Regions from separate parts of the Pseudomonas sp. H1_F01 genome, predicted to be linked through region 1. Evidence: predicted binding sites of a transcription regulator. Region 1 holds the regulator's gene; each other region holds the start of a gene.
What was found. The regulator sigma-54, encoded in region 1, starts transcription at its own class of promoters, with help from an activator protein. The targets are predictions, from matches to a motif close to ANTGGCATNNANNTTGCTNT.

Region 2: the regulator sigma-54 is predicted to act here: its motif matches at 2,836-2,855, upstream of glnA (type I glutamate--ammonia ligase).
Region 3: the regulator sigma-54 is predicted to act here: its motif matches at 5,315-5,334, upstream of AB4O09_RS09965 (circularly permuted type 2 ATP-grasp protein).

What each region holds. Positions count from the first base shown of each region.
Region 1 covers NZ_CP162823.1:5,749,465-5,756,325, forward strand. Annotated here, with positions in the region: gene AB4O09_RS26095 (KpsF/GutQ family sugar-phosphate isomerase) at 1-157, shown strand, start outside; gene AB4O09_RS26100 (KdsC family phosphatase) at 158-682, shown strand; gene lptC (LPS export ABC transporter periplasmic protein LptC) at 690-1,259, shown strand; gene lptA (lipopolysaccharide transport periplasmic protein LptA) at 1,246-1,794, shown strand; gene lptB (LPS export ABC transporter ATP-binding protein) at 1,794-2,519, shown strand; gene AB4O09_RS26120 (RNA polymerase factor sigma-54) at 2,684-4,177, shown strand; gene hpf (ribosome hibernation-promoting factor, HPF/YfiA family) at 4,254-4,562, shown strand; gene ptsN (PTS IIA-like nitrogen regulatory protein PtsN) at 4,575-5,039, shown strand; gene rapZ (RNase adapter RapZ) at 5,042-5,899, shown strand; gene AB4O09_RS26140 (HPr family phosphocarrier protein) at 5,915-6,190, shown strand; gene AB4O09_RS26145 (ZIP family metal transporter) at 6,373-6,861, opposite strand, start outside.
Region 2 covers NZ_CP162823.1:6,390,292-6,397,152, forward strand. Annotated here, with positions in the region: gene typA (translational GTPase TypA) at 1-1,028, opposite strand, end outside; gene thiI (tRNA uracil 4-sulfurtransferase ThiI) at 1,167-2,621, opposite strand; gene glnA (type I glutamate--ammonia ligase) at 2,950-4,356, shown strand; gene AB4O09_RS28725 (chorismate mutase) at 4,478-5,041, shown strand; gene AB4O09_RS28730 (DUF4124 domain-containing protein) at 5,365-5,877, shown strand; gene AB4O09_RS28735 (DUF4124 domain-containing protein) at 5,874-6,497, shown strand; gene glnL (nitrogen regulation protein NR(II)) at 6,751-6,861, shown strand, end outside.
Region 3 covers NZ_CP162823.1:2,148,418-2,155,278, reverse strand. Annotated here, with positions in the region: gene AB4O09_RS09985 (acetyl-CoA C-acetyltransferase) at 1-529, opposite strand, end outside; gene AB4O09_RS09980 (c-type cytochrome) at 1,138-1,950, shown strand; gene AB4O09_RS09975 (transglutaminase family protein) at 2,114-2,917, opposite strand; gene AB4O09_RS09970 (alpha-E domain-containing protein) at 2,914-3,864, opposite strand; gene AB4O09_RS09965 (circularly permuted type 2 ATP-grasp protein) at 3,874-5,283, opposite strand; gene AB4O09_RS09960 (ribonuclease E inhibitor RraB) at 5,728-6,069, opposite strand; gene AB4O09_RS09955 (hypothetical protein) at 6,271-6,507, opposite strand; gene AB4O09_RS09950 (START domain-containing protein) at 6,649-6,861, opposite strand, start outside.

The DNA of each region.
Region 1 (6,861 bases):
GCCCCACGGCAAGACCGCCCGCGCCGAGATGCTCGCCGCCGAGGCCCTGAAAATCATGGAAGACCACAAGATCAGCGCCCTGGTGGTCGTCGACGACGAAGACCGTCCGGTGGGCGCCCTGAACATGCACGATCTTCTGCGTGCGGGAGTCATGTAAATGAACACAGACCTGTTGCAACGCGGCCAAGCCATCAAGCTGGCGGTTTTCGACGTGGACGGCGTGCTGACCGACGGCCGCCTGTACTTCCTCGAAGACGGCAGCGAGTTCAAGACGTTCAACACCCTCGACGGCCAAGGCATCAAGATGTTGATGGCCGCCGGCGTGCAGACCGCTATCATCAGCGGCCGCAAGACCCCGGTGGTCGAGCGGCGCGCGAAGAACCTCGGCATCCCGCACCTTTACCAGGGGCGCGAAGACAAGCTGGTGGTGCTGGACGAGCTTCTGGGTCAACTCAACCTAAACTATGAACAGGTGGCCTACCTCGGTGACGACCTGCCAGACCTGCCGGTGATTCGCCGGGTCGGCCTGGGCATGGCGGTCGCCAACGCGGCCAGTTTCGTCCGCGAGCACGCCCACGGCGTCACCACGGCGCGAGGCGGCGAAGGTGCGGCCCGCGAATTCTGTGAACTGATCCTGCGCGCCCAGGGCCGCCTCGAAGCGGCCAACGCCGCGTACCTGTGAGCCATTTATGCTGAGCAAGAAGATTCGCACCATCGTGGTGTTCGGCTGTATCGCGGCGATTTTTGCTGCGGTGGGCTACTGGAACATCAGCCCCGAACGGTTTCTCGACCAGCCTGCGGCCCAGGTCGAGGAAAAGATCGACTGGTACGCGACCAACACGCATACCCTGCAGTACCTGCCCGACGGCAAGGTGCAATACGAGATGACGTCCGACAAGGTCGACCACGTAAAAGCCACTGACATTACGTTGGTTACGAAGCCCGACCTGAACATGTTCCGCGGCACCGAGTTTCCGTGGCATGTGCAGAGCGAGCACGCCGAAGTCAATTCCGGCGGTACCGAAGTGGAACTGATCGACTCGGTGCGCGTCGCCCGAACCGACGAAAAAAACCGTACGACCATCATCACCAGCACGCGCATGACCGTGTTCCCACAGCAAGAATATGCGCAGACCGAGCAACCCGTTAGAATCGACGGCGCCGGGGGTGTATCGACCGGCACGGGAATGAAAGCGTATTTGAAGGAAAGCAGGATACACCTGCTATCGAACGTAAGAGGACAGTATGAAGCTCGCTAAAACCCTCCCTATTTTGCTCAGTCTGGGCGCAGCACTGGGAAGCGCGAGCGCCTGGGCTCTTCCCGACGACCGCAACCAGCCTATTCGCATCCAGGCCGACGATGCCCAGCTCGACGACAAGAATGGCGTCGCCACCTATAAAGGCGACGTGATCATCACCCAGGGCTCGATGAAGGTCACCGGCAATACCGTGACCATCACCCGCACCCCGTCCGGCGACATCGACGTGGTGACTTCGGTGGGCAACCTGGCCTATTTCGAGCAACTGCAAACCGCAGGCGATACCAAGCCAGTGCAGGGCTACGGGGTAACCATCCAGTACCACGCCGCCCAGGATCGCGTGGTCCTGATCGACCGCGCCAAGGTCGTCGACAAGGACAACAACGTCACCCAAGGCGAAAAAATCGTCTACGACACAGTCAAGAAGCTGGCCAGCGCCGGTCGCGCCACCGGCAGCAAGGTGACCGAGTCGCGTCCGCGGATCGACATGGTGATCCAACCGAAAAAGAAAACCGACGAGCAGAAGGCCCAGTAATGGCAACTCTGAAAGCTCAGCACCTGGCCAAGAGCTACAAGAGCCGTCAAGTCGTGCGTGATGTCAGCCTGTCCATCGACAGCGGCCAGATCGTCGGCCTGCTCGGCCCCAACGGCGCGGGCAAGACCACCTGCTTCTACATGATCGTCGGCCTGGTCCAGGCCGATCAGGGTCGCGTACTGATCGACGACGTGGACGTCAGCCACCAGCCAATGCACGGCCGGGCGAAGGCAGGTATCGGCTATTTGCCGCAAGAAGCGTCGATCTTCCGCAAACTGTCGGTTGCCGACAACATCATGGCGATCCTCGAGACCCGCAAGGAACTCGACAAGGCCGGTCGTCGCCAGGAACTGGAAAGCCTGCTGCAGGAATTCCACATCAGCCACATTCGCGACAACCTGGGCATGAGCCTGTCCGGTGGCGAGCGGCGTCGCGTGGAAATCGCCCGCGCCCTGGCCACCGCACCGAAGTTCATCCTGCTCGACGAACCGTTCGCCGGCGTGGACCCGATCTCGGTAGGCGACATCAAGCAGATCATCCATCACCTCAAGGCCAAGGGGATCGGCGTGCTGATCACCGACCACAACGTGCGCGAGACGCTGGATATCTGTGAAACCGCCTACATTGTCAACGACGGCCAGCTGATCGCCGAAGGCGACTCCGCAGCCATCCTGGCCAATGACCTGGTCAAGGAAGTGTATCTGGGCCATGAGTTCCGCCTGTAAGCACAAGTGTCTGGCGAATTGTCCGAGCGTCGTTTAATTTTATTATGGCGACGCTCTAGGCAAACACTTCAGTTTCAGGCATATAATTTGCTTAAGTTTGGCGCCTCGGCGCCCTGTAGTGGATGGCGCATGTGCGCCGGCTAATAAGGTGTTAAGCCCCTGCCATGAAACCATCGCTAGTCTTGAGAATGGGCCAGCAGCTGACGATGACACCGCAGCTGCAACAGGCCATCCGCCTGCTCCAATTGTCGACCCTGGACCTGCAACAGGAAATCCAGGAGGCCCTGGAGTCCAATCCGATGCTCGAACGCCAGGAAGAAGGCGACGACTTCGACAACACCGATCCGCTGGCCGACAACGTCGAGCAGAAGACCAACACCGAAATCCCGGAACCGGCCTACCAGGAAACCGCCCCGACGGTGGACAACCTCGAGGATGGCGAATGGAACGAACGCATCCCCAACGAACTACCCGTGGACACGGCCTGGGAAGACGTCTACCAGACCAGCGCCAGCAGCCTGCCGAGCAGCGATGACGACGAGTGGGACTTCACCACCCGTACCTCTGCTGGCGAAAGCCTGCAAAGCCACCTGCTGTGGCAGTTGAACCTGGCGCCAATGTCCGACACCGATCGCCTGATCGCCGTGACCCTGATCGACTGCATCAACAACCAGGGCTACCTGGACGAGACCCTCGAAGAAATCCTGGAAGCCTTCGACCCCGAGCTCGACATCGAGCTGGACGAGATCGAAGCCGTCCTGCATCGCATCCAGCAGTTCGAACCGGCCGGCATCGGTGCCCGCAACCTGGGCGAGTGCCTGTTGCTGCAACTGCGCCAGTTGTCCGCCAAGACACCATGGCTGGCCGAAGCCAAGCGACTGGTCACCGATTACATCGACCTGTTGGGCGGCCGCGACTACAGCCAACTGATGCGTCGCATGAAGCTCAAGGAAGATGAGCTGCGCCAGGTCATCGAACTGGTGCAGAGCCTCAACCCGCGCCCCGGCTCGCAGATCGAATCCACCGAGCCCGAATACGTGGTCCCCGACGTGATCGTGCGCAAGCACAATGATCGCTGGCTGGTGGAGCTCAACCAGGAGTCGGTGCCCAAGCTGCGGGTCAACGCCCAGTACGCCGGCTTTGTGAAGCGTGCCGACACCAGCGCCGACAACACCTTCATGCGCAACCAGTTGCAGGAAGCGCGCTGGTTCATCAAGAGCCTGCAAAGCCGCAACGAAACCCTGATGAAAGTTGCCACCCAGATCGTCGAGCATCAGCGCGGCTTCCTGGAGTACGGCGATGAAGCGATGAAACCGTTGGTCCTGCATGACATTGCCGAGGCAGTGGGCATGCACGAGTCGACGATTTCCCGGGTAACCACCCAGAAATTCATGCATACCCCTCGGGGTATCTATGAATTGAAATACTTTTTCTCCAGCCACGTCAGCACCTCCGAAGGCGGCGAATGCTCGTCCACGGCCATCCGCGCGATCATCAAAAAACTGGTAGCTGCGGAAAATCAGAAAAAGCCGTTGAGTGACAGCAAGATCGCTGGTTTACTGGAGGCACAAGGCATTCAGGTGGCCCGCCGTACCGTCGCCAAATACCGCGAATCCCTAGGGATCGCGCCTTCGAGCGAACGCAAGCGGTTGATGTAACAGGCCACGCCACAGCGTTCCAGTGGCAGGCATTTCTGCCTGCCGCTTTATGCACTGGCAACGAAGGAGAAGCTGTATGCAAGTCAACATCAGTGGACACCAACTGGAAGTGACCGAACCCCTGCGCACCTACATCGGCGAAAAACTCGACCGATTGGAAAGGCATTTCGACAAGATCACCAACGTGCAAGTCACGATGAACGTCGAGAAGCTGCTGCAGAAAATCGAAGCCACGCTGCATATCCCCGGCGGAGAAGTGGTTGCCAACGCAGAGCACACAGACATGTATGCCGCGATTGACCTGCTGACCGACAAGCTGGATCGCCAACTCAAAAAGCATAAGGAAAAGACCCAGAGCCTCCTCCAGGGCGCAACCGGTCGTTAACCCCCCCAATCCATGATCCGACTAGAAACCATCCTGACCCCCGGCCGTTCCCAGGTGAACGCGCCGGGCGGCAGTAAGAAGAAAGCCCTCGAACACATTGCCAACCTGATCCACCGCGAGGTACCGGATCTGGAAATGCAGGACGTCTTCGAGGCATTGGTTGCCCGTGAAAAACTCGGTTCCACCGGTTTTGGCAACGGCATCGCCATTCCCCACTGCCGTCTCAAGGGTTGTGCCGCGCCGATCAGCGCGCTGTTGCACCTTGAAACCGCTATAGATTTCGACGCCATCGACGGCGCCCCGGTCGACCTGCTGTTTGTATTGCTGGTACCGGAAGCGGCGACCGATGCGCACCTTGAGCTGCTGCGCCAGATTGCCAGCATGCTGGACCGCAAGGAAGTGCGCGAAAAACTGCGCAGCGCACCGAGTAACGAAGCTTTGTACCAGGTTGTCCTGGACGAGCAGAACGGTCATTAAAAATGCGCATGATCATTGTCAGTGGCCGCTCCGGCTCCGGTAAAAGCACGGCCCTCAACGTGCTTGAGGACAGCGGCTACTATTGCATCGACAATTTGCCCGCCGGCCTGCTGCCGGAACTGGCCGAGCGCGCCCTGATCCACACCGAGCTGGCGCAGCCGCTGGTGGCGGTGTCCATCGATGCGCGCAACCTGCCAAGCCACCTGTCGCGTTTTCCTGAACTGCTCGAGGAAGTGCGCAGCCGGCATATCCAGTGTGACGTGCTGTACCTGGATGCCGATGAAGAGACACTGCTCAAGCGTTTTTCCGAAACCCGCCGGCGCCACCCACTGAGCAACGCCAACCGTTCGCTGGCCGAAGCCATCGAGGATGAAAGCCAGCTACTGGGGCCGATTGCCGACCTGGCGGACCTGAAGGTCAACACCACGCACCTGAACCTGTATCAGTTGCGTGACACGATCAAGCTGCGCCTGCTCAACCAACCCGAGCCGGGCACGGCGTTCCTGGTGGAGTCGTTCGGTTTCAAGCGTGGCATGCCCGTCGATGCCGACCTGGTGTTCGACGTGCGTTGCCTGCCCAATCCTTATTGGAAGCCGGAATTGCGCGCGCAGTCCGGGCTCGACCAACCGGTGATCGACTACCTGGCCGCCCAGCCGGATGTCGAAGAAATGTACCAGGACATCTCCAGCTACCTGCTCAAATGGCTGCCCCGCTTTGCCGCGAGCAACCGCGCCTATGTCACGATCGCCATCGGTTGTACCGGCGGCCATCACCGCTCCGTCTACCTGACCGAACGCCTGGGTCAACTCCTGCAACAATCCCTGAAGAACGTCCAGGTTCGCCACCGCGACCTCAGCTAAAGGATTCACATCGCGATGCCTGCTCAGGAAATTGAAATCATCAACAAGCTGGGTTTGCATGCCCGAGCGTCGGCCAAGTTCGTCGGAGTCGCAGGCCAGTTCAAGGACACCACCATCAGGGTTGGCCGCACACCCGAGACTGCGGTCGACGGTAAAAGCATCATGGCGATGATGATGCTCGCCGCTGGCAAGGGCACCAAGATCCACCTGCACACCGAAGGTGAACAGGCACAGGAGGCGATGGATGCCCTGGTGGATCTGATCAACAGATACTTCGACGAAGGCGAATAACCGACCAAATCCCAAGGCGGATTTATTGTGGCAAGGGAATTCATTTGTGGGAGCAAAGCTTGCTCGCGATGAAGGCGACTCGGTAACTCAGAAAACCGAGGTACCTGGATCGCGAGCAAGCTTTGCTCCCACAGATTCCCTCGCCACAGATAAATCACATCACCCTAGATGCCTGCCGTTTGTCACGCCAACGCCGTATCCAGCACCATCATCAGACAAAACCCCACCAACAGGCCCAGGCTCGCCAGTTTCTCGTGACCATTGCGACGGGATTCGGGAATAACCTCGTGAGTCACCACCAGCAACATCGCCCCGGCCGCCAACGCGAGCCCCAGGGGCAAGAGCATCTCGGCCAGACTCACCAACCAGGCGCACAGCAGCGCGAACACGGGCTCGACCAACCCTGACGCCGCGCCAATCAGGAACGCCCTGGCCCGCGACATCCCCGCCGCAGCCAGCACCAGCGCGATCACCAGCCCTTCGGGTACATCCTGCAAGGCGATGCCCATCGCCAGGCTGTCGGCATCCGGCATGCCGCCGCCCGCCGACACCCCCACCGCCATGCCTTCGGGAATGTTGTGGGCGATGATGGCAAACACGAACAACCAGATCCGCGGCGCAATGATCGGCCGGCCTGGCGCAGCGACCAGCCTTTCGGGACAGGCGCAGAC
Region 2 (6,861 bases), 640 kb from region 1:
ACGTTGTAGAGCAGCTCTTTGTCCAGGCGCTCCTTGATGTTACGGCTGGTCACGAACTTGCCTTCTTTACCGCAGAATGGCGAGTCGTTGACCTGGAAGGTCATGGAAACGGTTGGCTCGTCGACGGTCAACGGCTTCATCGCTTCGACGTTCAGTGGGTCGCACAGGGTGTCGGAGATGAACAGTTGCTCGAAGCCGCTGATGCAGACGATGTCGCCGGCAGCTGCTTCTTCAACGTCGATGCGGTGCAGGCCGTGGTGACCCATCAGCTTGAGGATACGACCGTTGCGCTTCTTGCCGTCGGCGTCGATGGCAACCACCGGGGTGTTCGGCTTGATGCGACCACGGGCGATACGGCCAACACCGATAACACCCAGGAAGCTGTTGTAGTCCAGTGCCGAGATCTGCATCTGGAACGGGCCGTCACGGTCGACTTTCGGCGCTGGTACGTCGTCGACGATCGACTGGTACAGCGGGGTCATGTCTTCAGCCATGGCGGTGTGGTCCAGACCGGCAATGCCGTTCAGGGCCGAGGCGTAGACGACTTTGAAGTCCAGCTGTTCTTCGGTGGCACCCAGGTTGTCGAACAGGTCGAAGATCTGGTCCAGAACCCAGTCCGGACGCGCGCCTGGACGGTCAACCTTGTTGATGACCACGATCGGACGCAGGCCGGCTTCGAAAGCCTTCTTGGTCACGAAGCGGGTTTGCGGCATAGGGCCGTCCTGGGCATCAACCAGCAGCAGCACGGAGTCAACCATCGACATCACGCGCTCTACTTCACCACCGAAGTCGGCGTGGCCCGGGGTGTCCACGATGTTGATGTGGTAGCCATTCCAGTTGATGGCGGTGTTTTTCGCCAGGATGGTAATACCACGCTCTTTTTCCTGGTCGTTGGAGTCCATCACGCGCTCGTCGTTGAGCTCGTTGCGCTCCAGAGTGCCGGATTGACGCAAGAGTTTGTCTACCAGGGTGGTCTTACCATGGTCAACGTGAGCAATGATGGCGATGTTGCGTAGATTTTCGATCACTTGTGTATCTCGATCAGAGGATTCGGTGTGCTGACAGGTCGTGGCAGCGATTTACGTTGAGTCCGACAAGGCCGTTACAGCCTGTCGGCGGCGTCGGGGGGCCGGTGACGCAGGCCACAGGCAAACAGCCCCGGGCACTTAGCTCGGTCGATAAACGCGCACATTGGCATGCCCCTCACTGAGCAAATGGTGGGCATGCAGGCGACTCATCACGCCTTTGTCGCAATACAGCAGGTACTGGCGAGTAGGGTCCAGTTCCTTGAAACGCGCGTTCACGGCATAGAACGGCATCGTTTTTACCTCGATGCCGGCGATACTCAGCGGGTCGTCTTCAGCGTCGTCCGGGTGACGGATGTCGATGATGATCTGACCGGCCAGCGCTTCGCCGACTTCTTCAATCTGAATGTCCTGGCCCAACTCATCGATGACTCGATCGATTGGCACCAGCCTGGCGTTTTCGAGCGCACGCTCGAGCACCGCCATGTCGAATTCTTTCTCTTCGTGTTCCACCCGCCCGCGCTTGGCCGCCGTCTTCGGATTGACCGAGATGACGCCGCAGTATTCCGGCATGTGCCGGGCAAACTCGGCGGTGCCGATTTCATTGGCCTGGTCGATGATGTCCTGCTTGTGGCTGGCAATCAGCGGCCGCAAGACCAGTTTCTCGGTCACGCAGTCGATCACCGACAGGTTCGGCAGCGTCTGGCTCGACACCTGGGAGATCGCCTCGCCGGTCACCAGCGCATCGATTTGCAGGCGGTCGGCAATTCGTGAAGCGGCGCGCAACATCATACGCTTCAAAATGACGCCCATATGACTGTTATCGACTTTGCCGAGAATCTCGCCCAGGACTTCTTCGAACGGCACACTCACAAATAACACGCGTTGGGAGCTGCCGTACTTCTTCCAGATGAAGTGCGCCACTTCCATCACGCCCAGTTCATGGGCACGCCCGCCGAGGTTGAAGAAGCAGAAATGGCTCATCAAGCCGCGACGCATGATCTGGTAAGCGGCCACCGTGGAGTCGAAACCGCCGGACATCAGCACCAGGGTCTGCTCCAGCGAACCCAGCGGATAACCGCCGATGCTGTTGTGCTGGCTGTGGATCACGAACAGCCGCTGGTCGCGAATTTCGATGCGCACTTCGATCTGCGGGTCTTTCAGCGAAATACCGGCCGCGCCGCACTGTCGACGCAACTGGCTGCCGACATACTTCTCCACATCCATCGAACTGAACGGGTGCTTGCCGGCACGCTTGCAGCGCACCGAAAAAATCTTGCCGGCCAGGGCATCACCATAATGGAGCATGCACTTGGCGAGGATGTCATCGAAATCCCCCAGCGGGTATTCATCGACTTGCAGGAAATGCGCGATGCCCGGCATGCAGCTCAGGCGCTCGGTCATTTCCTTCAGGACCTTGGGTTCGCTGACACGGGTTTCCAGCTCGAGGTTGTCCCACACGCCATTCACCACCACGGCCGGGTCCAGGTCTCGGAGCACGGCACGGATGTTCTTGGCCAACTGGCGGATGAAACGCATCCGTACCGGGCGGCTCTTGATGGTGATCTCGGGGAAGACTTTTACGATTAGTTTCATGAAAACAGCGCGCGAACGGCCAGCCGAAAAAGGGGGGCGCGGATTATAGCGGAAATTGCTCAAGGTTTAACCAGTTTATGTGCAGATGGTTTTACATGCACCAAAACAGGTCATTATCGATTGACGACGCCACATTGCAGTGCGTTATTGTCTGACAATCTTTGATTTACGCCTTTAAAAGCGTGGATTTGGTGCAAAAAACCCATGCTGGGGCACTGGCATGCAATTTGCTCCCTTGTGAGGCAGGTTGCCATGGCAGAGTATTCGCGCCGGCATCACCCATATCTAAGGGCACTCCACTACCCGCCCGAAGCCACCCGGAGGACATATGTCGAAGTCGGTTCAACTCATCAAAGATCATGACGTCAAGTGGATTGATCTGCGCTTCACTGACACCAAAGGTACTCAACATCACGTGACCATGCCGGCCCGTGATGCGCTGGACGACGAATTCTTTGAAATCGGGAAAATGTTCGACGGTTCCTCCATCTCCGGCTGGAAAGGCATCGAAGCCTCCGACATGATCCTGATGCCGGACGACGAAACTGCCGTCCTGGACCCGTTCACCGAAGAGCCGACCCTGATCCTGGTCTGCGACATCATCGAACCTTCGACCATGCAAGGCTATGACCGCGACCCACGCGCCATCGCCCACCGCGCCGAGGAATACCTGAAGTCCACCGGTATCGGTGATACCGCTTTCTTCGGTCCTGAGCCTGAGTTCTTCATCTTCGACTCGGTCAAATTCAAGTCCGATATCTCCGGCTCCATGTTCAAGATCTTCTCCGAACAAGGTTCGTGGATGTCCGACCAGGACGTGGAAGGCGGCAACAAAGGCCACCGTCCAGGCATCAAGGGCGGCTACTTCCCGGTTCCACCGTTCGACCACGACCACGAGATCCGTACCTCCATGTGCAACGCACTGGAAGAGATGGGCCAGACCGTCGAAGTTCACCACCACGAAGTGGCAACTGCCGGCCAGAACGAAATCGGCGTGAAGTTCAACACGCTGGTCAAGAAGGCTGACGAAGTCCAGACCCTGAAGTACTGCGTACACAACGTTGCCGACGCCTACGGTCGCACCGCGACCTTCATGCCGAAGCCACTGTACGGCGACAACGGTTCGGGCATGCACGTTCACATGTCGATCTCCAAAGACGGCAAGAACACCTTCGCAGGCGAAGGCTATGCCGGCCTGTCGGACACCGCCCTGTACTTCATCGGCGGTATCATCAAGCACGGTAAGGCCCTGAACGGCTTCACCAACCCGTCGACCAACTCCTACAAGCGTCTGGTACCAGGCTTCGAAGCCCCGGTCATGCTGGCCTACTCGGCTCGCAACCGTTCCGCCTCGATCCGTATTCCTTACGTGAACAGCCCTAAAGCCCGCCGTATCGAAGCACGCTTCCCGGATCCGGCTGCCAACCCGTACCTGGCCTTCGCTGCACTGATGATGGCCGGTCTGGACGGTATCCAGAACAAGATCCACCCTGGCGATGCCGCTGACAAAAACCTGTATGACCTGCCGCCTGAAGAGGCCAAGGAAATCCCACAGGTGTGTGGCAGCCTGAAAGAAGCCCTGGAAGAGCTGGACAAGGGCCGTGCCTTCCTGACCAAGGGCGGCGTATTCAGCGATGACTTCATCGACGCTTACATCGCACTGAAAAGCGAAGAAGAAATCAAGGTTCGCACCTTTGTACACCCACTGGAATACGAGCTGTACTACAGCTGCTGATCCAGTAAACGCCGCCACGCACGGCGTGAATAAAGAGAGGCCTCCTTCGGGAGGCCTTTTTTATGGGCGCAGGTTACGTGCATGATGCCTCGTCGCTCCCCCATAGAAGACGAGATTGCCCATGACTTTGCGCTTCAAGCTCTGCCTTGCCCTGTCTGCCGCACTGCTGGCCTCCACCGCCGAAGCCGCCTCGGCTCCCGCCCCTGAGGCCCTTACCCCGTTGCTTAACGCCATTGGCGAACGCCTGGCCCTTGGCGATCAAGTGGCGTTGAGCAAATGGGACAGCCATAAACCGGTAGAAGACCGTCAGCGCGAGCGTGAAGTCATTGCTGCCGCCGTTGCCCAGGCACCGGCCTACAAGCTGAGTGGCGAAACCGTGGAAGCGTTTTTCGCCGCCCAGATAGAAGCCAACAAAATGGTGCAGTACATCAACCTGTCCGACTGGGCCCTGGAAGGCAAGGCCCCGGACCTCCCACGCCCGGACCTGGTGGGACAGATCCGCCCGCAACTCGATCGACTGCAAAAACGCCTGCTGCAACAACTGGCCGATTTCGCCCCCTACCGCACCGACCCGCAGTGCCCGCAATGGCTGGCCCGGGCCACCCACCACAACAAGCAGCACCCGGTGCACCGCCTCGCCCTGATCCGAGCGACCGGAGAGCTGTGTATCTCCACAAAATCCTGAGGCACCCCACCTCCCCTTGTGGGAGCGAGCCTGCTCGCGATGAGGCCTTTACATTCAACATCTCAGCGTCTGACACACCGCTTTCGCGAGCAGGCTCGCTCCCACAGTGGTTCTGCATCGGGCACAAGATTTGTGTTCACAGCTGATCCCCTGTGGGAGCGGGCTTGCTCGCGAAGGGGCCGGCTCAGCCAACATCTCAGTGACTGACATACCGCTATCGCGAGCAAGCTCGCTCCCACAGGGGTTATGTGCAACAACTTGGGTCAATCACCCTCCCTGACCTATGCTGCAACCCATCACTTTTAGTTTTCGGTCGATTTTCCATGGGTCGTGGTTTTCCAATCATCCTGTTGTTGGCACTGCCCGCCGCCGCGCAGATCTACAAGTACACCGACGCCGACGGCAACACCGCCTACAGCAACCAGCCGCCCCAAGGCGTACCAGCCCAGACGGTGGAGTTGCCGCCGCTCAACAGTATCGAACGCCAATCCCCAGCCAGCCCGAACACACCGCCAGCCCCCGCCAACAGCGACGAGCCGCGCAATGCCTACGAAACATTGGTACTGACGGACATCCCCACCGACGAGGCCCTGCGCGCCAACAATGGCACCTTCACCGTTGGCGTCCGAGCGCAACCGCGCCTGCAGAGCCCGCATCTGTTCCAGCTATTGCTGGACGGCCAACCCTACGGCCAGCCGTCCAACGTGCCACGCCTGCAATTGGTGAACATCGATCGGGGCGAGCACAGCCTGGCGGTTCAAGTCATCGACGGGGACACCCTCGTGCAACAAAGCAAGACCGTCACGTTCACCGTGCAGCGGGTGCACCAGCCATGATCCGCTGGCTGCTCGCGCTTAGCCTGGCGCTGGCGGCGCTGCCTGGGGTGGCGCAGGTCTACACCTACATCGATGCCCAGGGTAATCGCGTCTTCACCGATCAGCCGCGCCCCGGCAATGCGAAGAAAGTCCAACTGCCACCCGGCAACCGGATGCCGACGCCGCCCCCGGGCACAACCTCGGCGCCCATGCCCGAAGCCCGGCCCGAGCCCCTGTTTCATTACGAAATGCTCCGGCTGTTGATACCTGAGCCGGACGCGACGATACGCAGCACCGCAGGCGAACTGATCGTCAGCGTCACCAGCGAACCCGGCCTGAAAAAAGGCCACCGCTATCGCCTGTTGCTCGACGGCCAGCCAACAGGCGCGCCGGGGCCGAGCCCGGTGTTTGCCTTGAGCAACATCGATCGAGGCACCCATCAACTGGCGGTAGAAATCCTCGATGAGCAGGACCGCATCGTCGAACGCACCGCCAACCAGCCCTTCCATATGCAACGCATGTCCCTGGCGCAAAAGCGCCGCATCAAACCCTGCGCCGCGACCGATTACGGTCAACGCCCCGAGTGCCCCCTCGCCGAAAAGCCTGAAGAAGAAAAAAGCAGCATCCTGCCGTTCTTCTGATGCCGTTCAGGTTGGCGCACTATATTGGTGCAAACCATTGCACGCTACTCAGTTTCCAAACCCATTTTGGTTCGAAAGTACCCGAAAAAGCTGGCAGAACGCCACGCAACTGGGCGAAAAACACCCTTTTGAGGCTCTAAACGCTTCTTTTCGGAGCCTTGGTTTGGTTTTTGCATTTTCCTCGTAACAGCGCATTAATCGCGCGCGCAATTTGGGACCGGTCCCAAGTTGCTACGCTCCAAAAGAGGTCCTGATGACCATTAGCGACGCACTACACCGCTTGCTGCTCGACAACCTCACCACCGCGACCATCCTGCTCGACGCCGAACTGCGCCTCGAGTACATGAACCCGGCGGCCGAGATG
Region 3 (6,861 bases), 3.1 Mb from region 1:
CTTTTTGCTGGGAATGCAGCGCATAACCGTCGACATCCTCACGGCTAAAGCCTTCCAGCGTGGCGATCAGGTCGGCGCCGATGCCCTGGGGAACGAAGTGACCGTGCAGGTTGGATTGCGGGTCCAGCGCCCACGCGCCGCCATCGCTGCCCATGGGCACCCGGGACATGGACTCGACGCCGCCGGCCACCACCAGGTCTTCGAACCCGGAACGCACTTTCATGGCCGCCAGGTTCACCGCCTCCAGGCCCGAGGCGCAAAACCGATTGAGTTGCACGCCTGCCACGCTGACATCCCAATTGGCCACCAGCGCAGCAGTCTTGGCGATATCGGCCCCCTGTTCACCCACCGGGGTCACACAACCGAGCACGATGTCATCGACCTGGCTGGTGTCCAGATCCATGCGCTGCTGCAAGGCGCTGAGCAGCCCCCCCATCAGGTTCACCGGCTTGACGCTGTGCAAGGCGCCATCGACCTTGCCCTTGCCACGGGGCGTGCGTAATGCGTCGAAAATCAAAGCTTGGGTCATGACGTCCTCGAAACTACGGGGGTAATGCGATGCCTTCAACCATAAGCCCAGCGGCGCCGGATTCAATGACCACAGCGCTCAATGGCGTTGACGGCCACGCTCAGACGAACGGTAGCGAGCTATCGGGTTAACCGATTCAGGAGGGCAAGCTGTCTAGCAAAAGGGTCGGCAGGAAGGTGGCAATAGGCCTCATAGCCTTTTTAGAGCAACCTGTACCAAGCTGATATGAATTGGATCTAAGCCAAGGCCGCCGCGGCCCCTAATGTAATCCTTGTACAAGAAAGTCGTCGGGTTTTGCCGAGGCGCTTGTCGAACAGGAAGTGCAACGCCAGCCGCCATGGATATGCAGGCTGGCTTTTAGGAAATAACAATAAAGGCGGGTCAGCCATGTTCAAACATTCGAAAGTTCGCCAAGCCGGACTCATTCTCTTTGCCACGACGCTGCTGTTGATTTTGCCGAATATCACCAAGGTGATTGGCTGAATCCTGCGCGAGGGCATCTGCATCATCCGTTAGTTGTGTCGCCAAAAAATGTGACGGGTTCTCTGTTCGAGCCGCGATGGCTGTGCCAACCTTTGCGGCACCCCTCGACATGGAAGGCGATCGACTTGAAAGCTCTTATTGTGTTCGGGGCGTTGCTGCTCAGCACGCCCCTTTATGCCGCGCAACTGGTGCTGGAGTTGGGCGCGGGCACGCGCACCTGGCAAACCGAAGAACTGCTCAAGCACCCGGACGCTCAAACGGTCCAGATCGCTGATGACGTTTCCTACAAGAAACCCATGAGCTATCGAGCCGTGCCGCTGACGGCTCTATTGACGGGCATCCAGGCGGACGACCACCTGCAAGCCGTTGCCCTGGACGGCTTCGCTGCCGAAATGCCTGCGGCGCCGTTACTCAACAAGAGTGGCGCCCGAGCGTGGCTGGCGATCGAGGACCCGGCCAAGCCCTGGCCGCCGCTGGGGGAAGGCAAGCACAGCGCCGGGCCTTTCTACCTGGTCTGGACCGATCCGCAGGCTGGCCACATCAGCCCGGAGCAATGGCCCTACGCGGTGGCGACCATCAAGCGCCTGTCGGCCGTGGCCGAACGCTTCCCGGCCCTGCTGCCGGCGCCCAACCTGGCCAAGGACGACCCGGTCAATAAAGGTTTCGAGCTGTTCCAGAAAAATTGCCTGGCGTGCCATCGGCTCAATGGCGCGGGTGATGCGCAGTTCGGCCCGGACCTGAACATCCCTTTCAACCCGACCGAATACTTCTCCGGGGATTTCCTCAAGCGCTACATTCGCGACCCGCAAGCACTGCGTCGCTGGCCCCAGGGCAAGATGCCCGGGTTCTCGGCAGCGGTGCTGCCGGATTCGGAGCTGGATTTGCTGGTGGGTTATTTGAAGCATATGGCGGGACGCAAGCAGCCATTGGCCCCGTGAGATCGCTTTTTTTGTGGCGAGGGGATTTATCCCCACTGGGGCGCGAAGCGGCCCTGAACCCAGACTCCTCAGTGTGCCAGACGGATTGAGTTGTCTGTTTTGGGGCTGCTTTGCAGCCAGCGGGGATAAATCCCCTCGCCACAGAAGCGCCCTCGTCGGAAGGTTATTGTTGTTGCACCGTGATCACCGGTGCAGCAGGCACGACCAGCTTGGCATGCATCTGCTCGCAACCACCGCCGCGGCGCATGCCACGCACCGGGCAGGCGTCCAGGTAATCCAGGCCCACAGCCAGCTTCAGGTGGCGCTCCGGACGAGCCAGTTGGTTGGTCACATCGAAGCTGTACCAGGCGTCGTCAAGCCAGGCCTCCGCCCAGGCATGGCTTGCCAGGTGTTCGCTCTCTTCGCTGAACAGATACCCCGAGACATACCGCGCCGGCACCCCCAGGCTACGGGCGCAGGCCAGGAAGGCGTGGGTGTGATCCTGGCACACCCCGCTACGACCGGCAAAAGCTTGCGCCGCACTGGTCTCGACCTCAGTGGTGCCAGGGGTGTAGATCATGTGCTGGTTCAGCCCGTGCATCAGGTCGATCAGCGCCGTGCGATCGCGACGCTGCTGGCATTGCTGCGCGGCGAAGGTGCGAAGGGCCTCGTCCGCCTCGGTCAGCCGGGTGAAGCGCAGGAACGGCAGCGCCGATTGGCTCTCGTGCTCGGCTTCGCGCAACGGATCGATGTCCACCTGTCCGCGGGCACCGATGATGACCGTTTCGTGGGGTTCGTCCAGGGTCAGTACGTGAAGGATGTTACCGAACGGATCCAGCTGCGCCCGCACCGGCCGGGGCAAATCCAGTTGCCAGCTCAACACATGCTGGCGTTCGCTGTCGTGGGGCGTCAGGCGCAGGTACTGGATGCTGGCGCGCACCTGATCTTCATAGTGGTAGGCCGTTTCATGGCTGATCGAGAGTCTCATATGACCTCCAGGTAGGAACTGTGAATGGCATTGCCCAGTTCACGGACCAGTGGGATGAATTCGGTGAGCCAGGCATGCAGGCCCCCGTCGAGGATTTCATTGATGCCGGTGTAGCGCAGGCGTGCGTCCATTTCCGCCGCCAGCCGTTGTGCCTGCCGACCGTTGGTGCCCGGCAGGCTCGCGAGGATCTGGTTGATTTCTTCGGTACAGGCGCGCAGCGAACGCGGCACATCGGCGCGCAACAGCAGCAACTCAGCCACATGGCGAGCGCCCGGGGCGTCACGGTAGATCTCGGTGTAGGCCTCGAAGGACGACAAGGCCCGCAACAAGGCGCTCCATTGGTAATACGCGTGGGCCGTGCCATCGCTGACCGTGTCGGCCTGGTCGCCGGCCATTTCGTAGCGGGCGTCGAGCAAGCGCAGGGTGTTGTCGGCCCTTTCGATAAAGGTCCCCAGGCGAATGAAGCGGAACGCGTCGTTGCGCATGATGGTGCCGTAGGTTGCACCACGAAACAGGTGGGATCGCTCCTTGATCCACTCACAGAAACGGCTCATGCCGTAGCGATTCAAGCCCTGCTCGGCGATACCGCGAATTTCCAGCCAGGTGGCGTTGATGTTTTCCCACATGTCGGCGGTGATTCGCCCACGTACCGCGTGGGCACTGGCTCGCGCGGCGCCGAGGCAACTGTAGATACTGGCCGGGTTGGCCGCTTCCAGGGCAAAGAAATGCAGCAGGCGCTCGGCGTGCAGCTCGCCGTGTCGCTCCCGGTAATCATCCAGCGTGCCGGTGATCAGCAATGGCATGGCCAGCTCGTGCAGGCCGTCGCCACGACCGTCCTGGGGCATCAGTGACAACGAATAGCTGACGTCGAGCATCCGTGCGAGGTTCTCCGCGCGCTCCAGGTAGCGCGACATCCAGTACAGGTCCGAGGCGGTTCTACTCAGCATGGCAGCTCCTCAATCCTCGACTACCCAAGTGTCCTTGGTCCCACCGCCCTGGGATGAATTCACCACCAGGGAACCTTCGCGCAGCGCCACCCGTGTCAGCCCGCCAGGCACCACGCGGGTCTCACGGCCAGCGAGCACAAACGGCCGCAAGTCGATGTGGCGCGGGGCGATACCGTTTTCGACAAAGGTCGGGCAGGTCGAGAGCGACAGCGTCGGCTGAGCGATGTAGGCGTGCGGCTTGGCCTTGATCCGTTCGCGGAAGGCATCGATCTGCGCCGTCGTCGCGGCCGGCCCCACCAGCATTCCATAACCGCCGGAACCCTGGGTTTCCTTGACCACCAGGTCGGGAAGATTCGCCAACACGTGGGACAGCTCGGCAGGATTACGACATTGCCATGTAGGAACGTTCTTCAGGATCGGCTCTTCGTCCAGGTAAAAACGGATCATGTCGGTGACGAACGGGTACACCGACTTGTCGTCCGCCACGCCCGTGCCGATGGCATTGGCCAGCACCACGTTGCCGGAACGGTAGGACGACAACAGGCCCGGCACCCCGAGCATCGAGTCCGGATTGAAGGCCAGTGGATCGAGGAACGCATCGTCGAGGCGACGGTAGATCACATCCACCGCTTTCGGGCCGTCGGTGGTGCGCATGAACACTTTGTCATCGCGCACGAACAGGTCGGCGCCTTCCACCAATTCCACGCCCATCTCCCGGGCCAGGAACGCGTGCTCGAAGAACGCGCTGTTGAAACGCCCTGGCGTGAGCACCACGACACTGGGATCGTCCAGCGGGCTGGAGCTTTTCAGGGTATCGAGCAGCAGGTTCGGATAATGGTCGATGGGGGCGATGCGCTGGGCGGCGAACAGTTCGGGGAACAGGCGCATCATCATCTTGCGGTCTTCGAGCATGTAGCTGACGCCGCTGGGCGTACGAAGATTGTCTTCGAGCACGTAGTACGTGCCGTCACCGTCGCGCACCAGGTCGACACCGCAAATGTGCGCGTAGATGTCACGGTGCAGATCCAGCCCTTGCATCGCCAGTTGGTACTGCTCGTTGGCCAGCACCTGTTCGGCGGGAATGATCCCGGCCCGGATGATCCGTTGTTCGTGGTAGAGATCGGCCAGGAACATGTTCAGCGCCTTGACCCGCTGGATGCAGCCACGTTCGACCACCCGCCATTCACTGGCCGGGATGCTGCGCGGGATCGTGTCGAAAGGGATCAGGCGCTCTGTCCCCTGCTCGTCGCCGTAGAGCGTGAACGTAATGCCAGCACGATGAAACAACAGGTCGGCTTCGCGCCTGCGTTGCGCCAGCAGCTCATCAGGCGTTTCAGCCAGCCAGCGGGCAAACGCCTGGTAATGCGGGCGGACCTGGCCGTTGGCATCGTACATTTCATCAAAACCGCTGCGGATCATGCCGTACTCCTTGTCACCCTGGCAGCAAGGCTTCGCAAGCCCCGTGCCATCGGCATAAACGCTTTATGATCAACGGGTTGGATTCTCCTCTGACAGGCCGCGCACTTTTCTAGTGCAACAAATGCCCCCACCCCGCTGTCCCCCGCTTCATTGCGACGCAGGGGCGTCGCTCTGCTGAGCATAGTCACGGAAAAACGACGCGGCTTGATCTGGATACAGTTAGGTACAAAACCTGGGGAAGTGATTGCGGTGTGTCAGCGGGTAATGATGTTGATTGTGCGGCCGCCATCGCGAGCAAGCTCGCTCCCACAATGGATTGTCTGCCCCCTGTGGGAGCGAGCTTGCTCGCGATGGCGGTGCTTCAGATGCTCATTCATTGCTACGCGCACATGAAAACGGCCGACACTAAAGGTCAGCCGTTGCTGTGGTTGCGGTGAGTAACTGTCAGGCCTGCAGGCGCCGGATCTCTTGCTTGACACCCCAGCCCTCGATCACACCACCCAAGGGTTCGACGACTGCCTCAAAGTCTTGCTCGAAGTCGCCAATGTCATCGTAGGTGGCGTACATCACCCGGCTCAGTTCCAACGACCAAACCCCATCGTCCCGTGCACTGATCTGCGCGTTCAACGATTCTCCCCGAAAATGACCTGCCGCCCTGCGCGCCCGCTCCTCGTCCGGGAAAATGGCGTAGAACTCAATGGGATGGAATCGGGAAAAATCGAAACCGCCTTCTTTCATGCGGCGCAACACGCTGGTGCTGATGTCTTCTTGATAGGCTGTGCTCATGAAACGTCCTCCTGAAACCAATGGATAGACTTTCCGTCTTCCCGTGCGTGAAGCCCTCAGGCTGCAAGCGGTACGGCATCAAATGGCCGTCGGGACACAAGCATGTAGCTGACAAGACCGGACCTTCGCGATCCTTTCGCTGATCTCAATTGCAGAGTAGCCGCAAGTGGCAGCCGCTGCCAAGCGAGACCAGGCACCGTTTCATGAAATCGGTGTAATGCTGATGATTTCAATGCTGTGCTGGGACTTGAGGTTCTTGACGGTGGGATCTTCGGTGCGACCTTCCAGGTCGTTGAGGTCCAGTTGGGCGGGCACGGGCAGCAATTTTTCGCGAATCAGTTGTGCAGCCTGCTCCATCGTAGGCTCCTGCTCGTAGTCGAACTGCTCGGCGATGGCTTCGCCATGATCATCCACGAAAGTGATTTCCCACTTTTGCATCGGTGTCTCCTTGATCAATTCAGGGCCTGGCTTACCTCTATCTCGACATTGAGGGCCGGACAATCGTTCCGCCGGGCGTCTGGACGGCACACATGAAAAGACCGCCTCCGGGGCGGTCTCTTGCAGTGCAGCCGTGGCCGATCAGTTTTCGGCGCGTTCCTTCAGGGCTTTCAAGGTGTTGAACGGCGCATCCACCACGAACTTGTTCGCCAGCCAGGACGGCACGTCACCCCCTGGTTCGGTATGGACCTGGTAGGTCACTTCGATCTGGTCAGCGCCCTTTGGCGTGAACTTCCAGAAGCCGTCGACCTGGGTCACCCGCACGAAACCTTGCTCTTCAGGCAGGTATTTCGG